DNA from 2 places in the Candidatus Agathobaculum pullicola genome. Region 2 is predicted to be linked to the other one. Evidence: predicted binding sites of a transcription regulator. Region 2 holds the regulator's gene; the other holds the start of a gene.
The links. The regulator HrcA, encoded in region 2, represses chaperone genes, less so after heat shock. The targets are predictions, from matches to a motif close to TGTTAGCACTCNNNNNNNNNGAGTGCTAACA.
Positions count from the first base shown of each region.

Region 1: a site for HrcA is predicted at 1,955-1,985, ahead of ACTQ3V_RS12400 (co-chaperone GroES). Genes of this name have one in related genera too.

Region 1 covers NZ_JBQKJP010000041.1:13,493-16,914, reverse strand. Annotated here, with positions in the region: gene ACTQ3V_RS12410 (oligosaccharide flippase family protein) at 1-605, shown strand, start outside; gene ACTQ3V_RS12405 (THUMP domain-containing class I SAM-dependent RNA methyltransferase) at 715-1,851, shown strand; gene ACTQ3V_RS12400 (co-chaperone GroES) at 2,027-2,311, shown strand; gene groL (chaperonin GroEL) at 2,340-3,422, shown strand, end outside.
Region 2 covers NZ_JBQKJP010000035.1:23,371-30,535, forward strand. Annotated here, with positions in the region: gene ACTQ3V_RS11550 (citrate/2-methylcitrate synthase) at 1-52, shown strand, start outside; gene ACTQ3V_RS11555 (NAD(P)-dependent oxidoreductase) at 81-947, shown strand; gene dnaJ (molecular chaperone DnaJ) at 1,015-2,163, opposite strand; gene dnaK (molecular chaperone DnaK) at 2,240-4,090, opposite strand; gene grpE (nucleotide exchange factor GrpE) at 4,135-4,683, opposite strand; gene hrcA (heat-inducible transcriptional repressor HrcA) at 4,713-5,759, opposite strand; gene ACTQ3V_RS11580 (hypothetical protein) at 6,291-6,464, opposite strand; gene ACTQ3V_RS11585 (glucosaminidase domain-containing protein) at 6,494-7,165, opposite strand, start outside.

The DNA.
Region 1 (3,422 bases), on a different contig from region 2:
CCATAACAACGGTTGGCCTGATTGCGGTACCGGCAACTGCTGTTTTGATTCCGCTTGCACCCAAATTAAGTGTGCTGTTTTTCAGGCAATCACTGAGTACACTCTATGTATCCCTATTAGGCGCCACAGCCATAGTCTGCTATTATCAAATGGCATCCGGCAGCTTGCTCAATGCACTTGGTTTGCAGCATTGGAATGTAATAATCTCGGTTGGCGCAGAATTGTGTCAGGTTTTTCTAATGTATCGTTGGTGTGCTTTCCCGTGGCTGGGCATATATGGATACCTCATTGCCATGTTGCTCACTGGAGCTGTAGCATTTTTGCTGAATTTTATCATTCTCTATCGGAAAGTGGGATTTTCACTGCGGCCAATTCGACGCTTTGGTGTTCCATTCTTTTGCGGTGCAGCACTGTTTTTCTGGACGCGCGTTTTCCATCAGGTGTTTTCTCAGATTTGCTATTCCGACATAGCAGTGCTGGCGTGTACCATAGTCAGTGTGGGAATACTCTATATCATCGTACTGCGCCTGATGGGAATTCGCTTGCTATATTATTTATCCAAACGAATCGAAAAACCGTATTTACCTGGACTGCATATGTGGTAAATGGCTTGACAAATGTGGATGAAACCGATAAGATAAACACATAATATGACGGCTCCTGCCCGCGCTTTCGGCAGGAGCCTTTTTGCAGGAGAAAAGGGGAGTGCATGACATGGAATTAACCATGTGTTGTCCGACGTTATTCGGACTGGAAGGCATTGTGGCGGATGAGTTGCGTTTTGGCGGCAAACTAAGTGATGTATATGCCGAAAATGGTCGAGTGCTGTTTGAGGGAGACGAAAATACGCTGGCATGGGCAAATTTGAATCTGCGCTGTGCGGAGCGTGTATTGATTCGGCTGGGCATGTTTCCCGCTAAAACATTCGACCAATTGTTTGAGGGAGTGCGTGCACTGCCATGGGAGCAGTTTATTCCAAAAGACGCTGCGTTCCCAGTGAAAGGACATAGCTTGAATTCTGCGCTGCACTCGGTACCGGACTGCCAGAAGATTATAAAAAAAGCAGTGGTATCCCGACTGGGGGAATACTATCATCAAAGTTGGTTCGAGGAAAGCGGCGTAAAATATCAAATTCAGTTTGCGATCATGCGAGATACTGCCGAGATATATCTTGACACCTCGGGGGTCGGCCTCCATAAGCGCGGCTATCGTGCCAACAGCAACGCGGCGCCGCTGCGGGAAACACTGGCAGCGGCACTGGTGAAAATAGCTCGCTGGCGGGGGAGAGAACCATTTCTCGATCCGTTCTGTGGGTCAGGCACGATTGCAATTGAGGCTGCAATGATTGCACAGCGGCGTGCGCCAGGCCTGATGCGTGCATTTGATGCGGAAAAATGGACCTGTTTTGATGCGTCTGTCTGGCGTCAAGCCCGGGAAGATGCCATCGGCATGGCTGATAGCAGCGCACATTTCGATATAGTCGGCAGCGATATTGATTATTCCTGCGTACAGTTGTCGATTGAGAATGCACGCAAAGCGGGCGTGGCTAATACGGTATTTTTTGAACAAGCAGATGCTGTTACACGGAATTATATGCGCAATGGAGTGCTAATTGCGAATCCGCCGTATGGAGAGCGGCTGCTTGATCTGAAGCAAGCGGAGGCGCTGTATCAAAAGTTTGGTCGTGCAGTTGAAAAATCGCCAATGAAGCAGTATATTCTCAGTTCAGATCCGTTATTTGAACGCTGTTTTGGGAAAAAGGCGGATAAACGGCGAAAACTCTATAATGGCATGCTTAAATGCGAACTTCACATATACTTTAAGCACTCGAAGTATCAAGTTGCTAACTGAAAAAGATATGTCTGATTAATTCATAAAAAATTCATAAATTTTTTGACGTATTTTCCAAAAAACCTCTTGCCAATTAGAAAAAGTTGATGTAATATAATACTCAAGTTAGCACTCCGGTTGCATGAGTGCTAAACTGTGGCTTTGTTAATATTATTTATCATAGGAGGCATCCGTTATGAAACTCAAACCCCTTTGCGATCGTGTTGTGATCAAGATGGTAGAGGCAGAGGAAACCACTGCCAGCGGTATCATTCTTACTGCGTCTGCGCAGGAAAAACCGCAGGTTGCTGAGATTATTGAGGTTGGCCCGGGTGGCGTGGTAGATGGCAAGGAAATCAAGATGGAAGTCCAGAAGGGACAGAAGGTCATCACCGGCAAGTACACCGGCACTGAGGTCAAGCTGGACGGCGAGAAGTATATTATTGTTCGCCAGAGTGATATTCTTGCAATTGTTGAGTAAGAAGCAGTATTTCAGGAGGTAATATATCATGGCAAAGCAGCTTATTTATGGCGAGGATGCGCGCAAGGCACTGCAGCGTGGCATCGATCAGCTCGCTGATACGGTAAAGGTTACGATTGGTCCGAAGGGCCGTAATGTCGTACTGGATAAGAAGTATGGCGCGCCGCTGATTACAAATGACGGTGTGACCATTGCGAAGGAAATCGAGTTGGATGACCCGTATGAGAATATGGGTGCACAGCTGGTCAAGGAAGTTGCAACCAAGACCAACGATGTGGCCGGTGATGGCACCACAACGGCAACCGTTTTGGCGCAGGCGTTTGTTCGCGAGGGCTTGAAGAATGTAGCGGCAGGTGCAAACCCGATGGTGATGCGCCGCGGTATCTCCAAGGCTGTCAATGCGGCAGTGGAAGCCATTGCTAAGAATTCCAAGACCGTGGACGGCACCAATGACATCGCCCGTGTTGGTGCGATTTCTTCCGGTGATGATGAGATTGGCAAGCTGATTGCAGAGGCAATGGAGAAGGTATCCACTGACGGTGTGATTACGGTTGAGGAATCCAAAACTGCAGAAACCTATTCGGAAGTTGTCGAAGGTATGCAGTTTGACCGTGGCTATGTTACTCCCTATATGTGCACCGATACCGAGAAGATGGAAGCAAATCTGGATGACGCACTGGTGCTGATCACCGATAAGAAGCTCTCCAACATTCAGGAATTGCTGCCGATCCTGGAGCAGGTTGTCAAGTCTGGCAAGAAACTGCTCATTATTGCTGAGGATATTGAGGGCGAGGCTCTGTCCACCCTGATTGTCAACCGTCTGCGCGGCACTTTCACTTGTGTTGCAGTTAAGGCACCGGGCTTTGGCGATCGTCGTAAGGATATGCTGCGCGATATCGCTATCCTGACTGGCGGTACCGTAATTTCCGAGGAGGTCGGCATCGAACTGAAGGATGCAACCATGGATATGCTTGGTTCTGCTCGTCAGATTAAGGTAACCAAAGAAAACACTACAATTGTGGATGGTGCTGGCGACAAGCAGGCTATTGCAAATCGCGTAACGGAAATCCGTGGCGCAATCGAGCGTACAACTTCTGATTTCGACCGAGAG
Region 2 (7,165 bases):
TTATCGCTGTGTGCAGCCGGCAACGGGATATGTATCGCTCAAAGACCGTTGACCATAGGGTGCGGATAGGAGGAAACAAAATGCGATCAATCGGATTCATCGGCGTAGGTGTGATGGGGCGCTCCATGGTGAAGAATCTGCTTAAAGCAGGCTATGAGGTGTGTATTTATTCCCGTACAAAAGCCAAACTGGAGGATTTTCTGGCACAAAACAATGTGACATGGTGTGCATCTGCGGCGGAGTGTGCATCCGGTCGGAATGCGGTCATTACGATGGTAGGGTATCCAAGGGATGTCGAACAGGTATATTTCGGACCGGAGGGCATTCTTGCAGCTGCCGATTCTGGTACATATTTGATCGACATGACGACAACCGACCCGAAGTTGTCCATTCGTATTTATCAAGAAGGCGCAGCGGGTGGCCTGCATGTGCTTGATGCACCGGTTTCCGGTGGCGATACGGGGGCGAAAAACGGCACATTGTCTATCATGGTAGGCGGTGAGGAAGCGGATTTTCAGGCATGCCTGCCGTTGTTTGAGGCAATGGGTAAGCAGATTGTGTACGAAGGCCCGGCGGGATCGGGCCAGCATACCAAGATGGCCAACCAGATTGCCATTGCGGGCACGATAGCAGGCGTCAGCGAAGCACTGGCCTATGCCGAGCGGGCAGGGCTGGACACGCAGAAAATGCTGGACAGCATTTCTAAAGGGGCAGCCTGTTCGTGGCAGATGGAAAATCTGATGCCCAAGATGATGCGGGAGGATTATGCGCCCGGCTTTTTCCTGAAGCATTTTATCAAGGATATGAAGATTGCACAGGGGCAGGGCTTTGGCGCACTGCCTGTACTCGAGCGGGTCTGCACGATGTACGGCGATTTGGAGGCCGAAGGCATGGGTGATTTGGGAACGCAGGCGCTCATCCGATATTATCGGGAAAATAACGAGTAAATCAAATATGAACACAATAAAGGCTCGAAACCGAATGGTTTCGAGCCTTTATTTCATGCTTTTGGAATTAGTCGATGTCCAGCGCATCTTTCACCTTGTCCCAAAAGCCTTTGCGCTTGCTCTGGTTTTCGTCCGTAGAGGATGCCTCAAATTCCCGCAGCAGTTTTTTCTGCTTTTCGGTCAGATTTTTCGGCACTTCAATGGTCACACGGACATACTGATCGCCGCGTCCGCGACCATTTACGTTTTGAATACCCTTGCCCTTCATGCGGAATACCGTGCCGGTCTGCGTACCCTCGGGCACCTTATATTCGACACGACCGTCGATGGTCGGCACCTGCAGCGTATCGCCCAGCGCCGCCTGTGTAAACGAAATCGGGATATCGACATAGACATCCTGTCCCTCGCGCGTAAAGATTGGATGCGGGCGGATGGAGATGGTCACAAACAGATCGCCTGCCGGACCGCCGTTGACGCCTGCATTGCCTTGACCGCGCTGCTGGATGGATTGCCCTTCATCGATACCAGCCGGAATATTGACTTTGAATTTGCGTGTCTTACGCACACGGCCTGCGCCGCCGCATTTGCTGCACGGCTTTTTGATAATTTTACCGGTACCGCGGCAGTTCGGGCAGGCGCCTTGCGTTTGGAACATGCCCAGCGGTGTGCGCTGCGTTTGCGTTACCGTGCCAGTACCACGGCAGTTCGGACAAGTTTCTGCACTGGTGCCCTTCGCTGCGCCGGTACCACCACACTCATCGCAAGACTCGATACGGTTGACCGATATCTCCTTCTCGCAGCCAAATGCCGCTTCCTCGAACGAAAGTATGATGTTCTGTCGAATGGATTCGCCGCGTTGGGGGGCGTTGCGGCGCTGGGAGCGTCCGCCGCCAAAGCCGCCGCCAAAGAACGAACCGAACAGGTCGCCAAGGTCACCCATATCAAAGCCGCCGAAGCCGCCCGCGCCTGCGCCGCCGCCATAGCTCGGGTCGACGCCTGCAAAGCCGAATTGGTCATATTTTGCGCGTTTATCCGCATCGGACAGTACTTCATAGGCTTCGTTGACTTCCTTAAATTTGTCGGCAGCCTCCGGATTGTCTTTGTTCAGGTCGGGGTGATACTTGCGGGCAAGCCGGCGATAGGCCTTTTTCAGCTCATCCTCGCTTGCGCCTTTCTGTACGCCAAGCACCTCATAATAGTCTCTTTTATCAGCCATTGTGATCCCTCAAATAACAGAAAATAGCATGCCGCAGGGCGGAACGGAAACCGTTCCGCCCCACGCGGCATGGAAATTACTTATTCTGATCGTCGTCCTTGACTTCGGTAAAGTCTGCGTCGACAAAGTCGCCTTGCGCGCCGCTCGATGCGCCTGCACCCGGCTGGCCGCCCATGTTGGCGTCGCCCTGCGGAGCCTGCTGCTGATAGATTTTGCCGGCCAAATCGCTAAACTTCTTGGAGAGATTATCGGTGGCCATCTTGATCATGTCAGTATCCGTGCCCTTGAGCGCTTCCTTGACCTTGTCAATCTCTGCCTGTACGCCGCTCTTCTCATCCGCGGAGAGCTTGTCGCCCAGATCGGTCAGCGCCTTCTCAGACTGGAACACCAGCTGTTCCGCGTTGTTGCGGATTTCAACGGCTTCCTTGTTCTTCTTATCCTGCTCGGCATACTGTTCTGCTTCGTGCATCGCCTTGTCGATCTCCTCCTTCGAGAGGTTGGTCGATGCAGTAATGGTGATCTTCTGCTCCTTGCCGGTACCCAGATCCTTTGCCGATACGTTTACGATGCCGTTGGCGTCGATATCAAAGGTAACCTCGATCTGCGGTATGCCGCGCGGTGCCGGAGCGATGCCGTCGAGGGTGAAGCGGCCAAGCGTCTTGTTGCCGGCTGCCATTTCACGCTCGCCCTGCAGGACGTGAATCTCAACAGACGGCTGATTGTCGGCCGCGGTCGAGAAAATCTGGCTCTTCTTGGTCGGGATGGTAGTGTTGCGGTCAATCAGCTTGGTGCATACGCCACCGAGGGTCTCGATGCCGAGAGACAGCGGGGTGACGTCAAGCAGCAGTACGTCCTTAACCTCGCCGCCGAGCACACCGCCCTGAATGGACGCACCGATGGCAACACATTCATCCGGGTTGATGCCCTTGAAGCCTTCCTTGCCGGTGATGCCCTTTACGGCTTCCTGCACGGCCGGAATACGGGTCGAGCCGCCGACCAGCAGAACCTTGGACAGGTCGGAAGCGGACAGGCCGGCATCGCTCATTGCCTGGCGAACCGGACCCATGGTGCGCTCGACCAGATCAGCGGTCAGCTCGTTAAACTTTGCACGGGTCAGCGTCAGCTCGAGGTGCTTCGGGCCGGTCGCGTCCGCGGTGATATACGGCTGGTTAATCGAGGTCTGGGACATGCCGGACAGCTCGATCTTTGCCTTTTCGGCAGCTTCCTTCAGACGCTGCATCGCCATCTTGTCGCTCGACAGGTCGATGCCGTTGGATTTCTTGAACTCTGCCACCATCCAGTCGATGATGCGCTGGTCGAAGTCGTCGCCGCCGAGGTGGGTATCGCCTGCGGTGGACAGAACTTCCAGAACGCCTTCGCCAATGTCGAGGATGGAAACGTCGAACGTACCGCCGCCGAGGTCATAAACCATGATCTTCTGCTCGGATTCCTTATCTACACCGTACGCCAGTGCAGCTGCGGTCGGCTCGTTGATGATACGCAGTACTTCCAGACCTGCAATCTTGCCGGCATCCTTGGTCGCCTGACGCTGAGAGTCAGAGAAGTAAGCGGGAACCGTGATAACCGCCTGCGTTACCGGCTGGCCGAGGTAGGCTTCTGCGTCCGCTTTCAGCTTCTGCAGAATCATTGCGGAAATCTCCTGCGGGGAATAGGGCTTGCCGTCGATGTTGACGCGATAATCCGAGCCCATATGACGCTTGATGGAAATGATGGTGCGGTCAGCATTGGTAACAGCCTGACGCTTTGCGACCTGACCGACCATACGCTCGCCATCCTTGGAGAACGCAACAACAGACGGCGTGGTGCGCGCGCCTTCCGCATTAGGGATAACAACGGCTTCGCCGCCCTCCATAACGGATACGCAGGAATTGGTTGTACCTAAGTCGATACCGATGATTTTGCCCATAATTGATAGCACTCCTTTATGATAACTGTTTGCTTTACAAGATTTTAGTTGGCCACCTTAACCATCGCATGGCGGATGACCTTGTCGCCGATTTGGAAACCCTGCTGGAACACTTCGGCAATCTGATTTTCACCGAGCGATTCGTCCTCAACGTGCATAACAGCATTGTGGAAATTCGGGTCGAAGCCGGTGCCCGCGGACGCTTCGATAATCGTGACGTTCAGGCCCTTGAGGCTTTCGACCAACTGGGTCATGGTCATTTCCACGCCCTTTTTGTATTCCGCGTCTGCGGTTTCCGCCTTGAGCGCACGCTCAAGATTGTCGTAGGTCGGCAGCAACGCCTTGACTGCATGGCTGACCGCGTCGTTGTACGACTGCTCGCGTTCACGCTGGCTGCGCTTACGGAAGTTGTCATACTCCGCTGCCATGCGCAAGTAGCGGTCGTTGAGTTCGTCGAACTTGGCTTTCCAGTCTTCAGCAGGCTGTGCGGCCGGTTCTTCGCTTACGTTTGATTCAGCGGCGGTTTCCGCTGCCTGTTCCGCAGCCGCCGTCTGTTCGACTTCGGCAGCTTCGGGCTGTTTCTTTTTGCTCATGTGATTTAATGCCTCCATTTGCAGGGGAATCAGGAATTCCCGTCTTTTTCATCCAAAAAGGTTTCCGCGATCAGCTTATTGAGCCCCTTGGCAAAACGGCTGAGCTGTGCGGACAACTTGGCGTAATCCATGCGGGTCGGTCCGACAATACCAATGGCACCTTGTCCGATGTGACCGATATCATATTTTGCGTAGATTGCAGAGGTTTCACGCAGGGGATTTGCCCCGTTTTCCGGCCCGATAAAAAACTGGATACCGTCTATTTTACGCGTGGCCGGCAGCAGGTGCTTTCGGTCGTCCTCCATGTAATCGAGCAGCGCCTGTGCCTTGTGCAGATCGCGATACTCGGGGAAACGCAGCAGCTTGTTGGTGCCCTCCAGAAAAACCTTTTGGTTGCCCAACTCTTCAATTAGTTCTGCGATATATTCGGCAACCGGCGCAAGCAGCGCGGAAAGACCAGCGGCACGGCGCACGATGTCGAAGCGCTCCGCTGTGATATGGCTGAGCGGCAAGCCGGTTAGCGTTTGGTTAAGAACATAGGTAAGCAGCTCGGCCTCCTCTTTGGAAACATCAGCCATGGTGCGCACCATTTTGTTCTTGACCGTGCCGGAGTCGGTGACCACCACGATGACAAAATTCATTTTATCCACCGGGATGATCTCAAACTGCCGGATAGAAATTTGAGTCAGCGCAGGGGTAATGGCGACAGAAGCGTAATTGGTCAGGCTGGAGATCAGCTTGCCGGCCTCTTGGATCAGGCGATCAAGCTCACGCACCTTGGTTTGCATCATGGTTTGCAGCGGCGTATCATCCTCACCCGTGTCTGTCGGCTGCTCCATCAACTCATCTACATACAGACGATAGCCTTGCGGTGAAGGAATACGGCCGGCAGAGGTATGCGGCTTTTCTAGATAACCCATTTCCTCCAATTCGCTCATTTCGTTGCGAATGGTGGCGGAAGAAAAGGGAAGAGAATGTCCTTCTGTCAATGCCTTGGAGCCGACCGGCTCGGCAGTGCGGATATAGTCACCGATAATCGCCTTTAGGATTTGTTTTTTTCGCTCGGACAATTCCACCGAACCTGACTCCTTTCTGTTAGGGTTTAGCACTCATCCATCCTGAGTGCTAAACTTAATTTACCACCCTATGGCTGCAAAGTCAAGTGCCGTTTATGAATATTTTGTTAAATGATATGTCTGTGTTTGTCACACGACTGGAAAGAGTGCTAAAGGCGTAAGAACGGCAAAAGAGATTCGTGTCGCTCACTTTCCTTTCGCGGCCTGAAATGATATCATACTATATGGATAAATATAGAAATCAGTTGCACGAGGAAGATGGATATGCCTAAAAAGCAAGGGGATATATTAATATGTATGAAAGGGTAAAAAACAGGTATGTTTCACCTATTCGCTTGGGCAGAAGCAGCCCTTGCAGAATGATTACAGGCGTGCAATACAGCGTAGCATAAATTCTTGTGCTTGCCATGCTCAAATTTTAGAAAAAGAGCATCCAAAACAGCTGCTTGTTTCGGATGCTCTCATTCTTGTTGCTTTGCCAACATACCAATGTCATTAACTTAGTGACATTGAGTCTAAGGCTGAGCTTTTTCAATCTTTTTGCGACATCAGTTTCTCGGCATAACCCTGCAGCTCTGCCTGTGAGTGAACGCAGTCGCCGCGTTCAATAATCATGCGGCGCACATGTGTGGGCAGTTGGGAGAAGTAGGCGTGTGCGGAACGATTGATTGCCAATAGTTCGGTCAGGTTATGATACCGGTTCATGTAAATTCACCTCTATTTCAGTATGCACTTTAGCACGCGAGAATATTCTCCAAAATATTAAGGATTTTTACGCCGTAATCCGCACCGGCTGCCCAGCCGTATCCCTGCGGGTTTTCCTGTATACCGAGATACTGTACTGTAGGAGCAGCGCCGCGCGTGACGAGTGAAAAACGCGGGTCGATAACCGGGTTGTTTAAGGGAGATTTGTTGGCATATGCCTTCAAATGCTGCACTTGTGCGCGGATGCCAAGCTGAGGCGTATCAAACGACGCGCCGAGCATGCCGTTGTCCAACACACCAAGCCCGCAAAAGTTATTCTGCTCCAGCTTGACGGCACTGTCTTTGAAAGTAAAGTTGCCTGTTTCCAGGCAGGACTGTGCAAATGCGATGTCACCGCGGATGCCCTCGGCTTGTCCTTCGGATAGGTAATAAGGAATCATATTAATGACAGACTGCGGTACATTGGGGTTGACCTTTTTAATATAGGTCTGCATTTGCTGCGCGGTAGCCTGCGCGGTTCCTGCAATATTGGTATAAGTAAAATATTTATCGACCGTTGCGGTGCGAACATTATAATAGGAAGCGCCGGGACGCATGACCTGTGTCAAGAGCAAAGTGGAACCGGGGTTGAGGTCGACGAGACGATACTCGTCCAGTGAACGGAGTGCATTGCCTTTTGTGAAATCAAAAACCGCCCACTG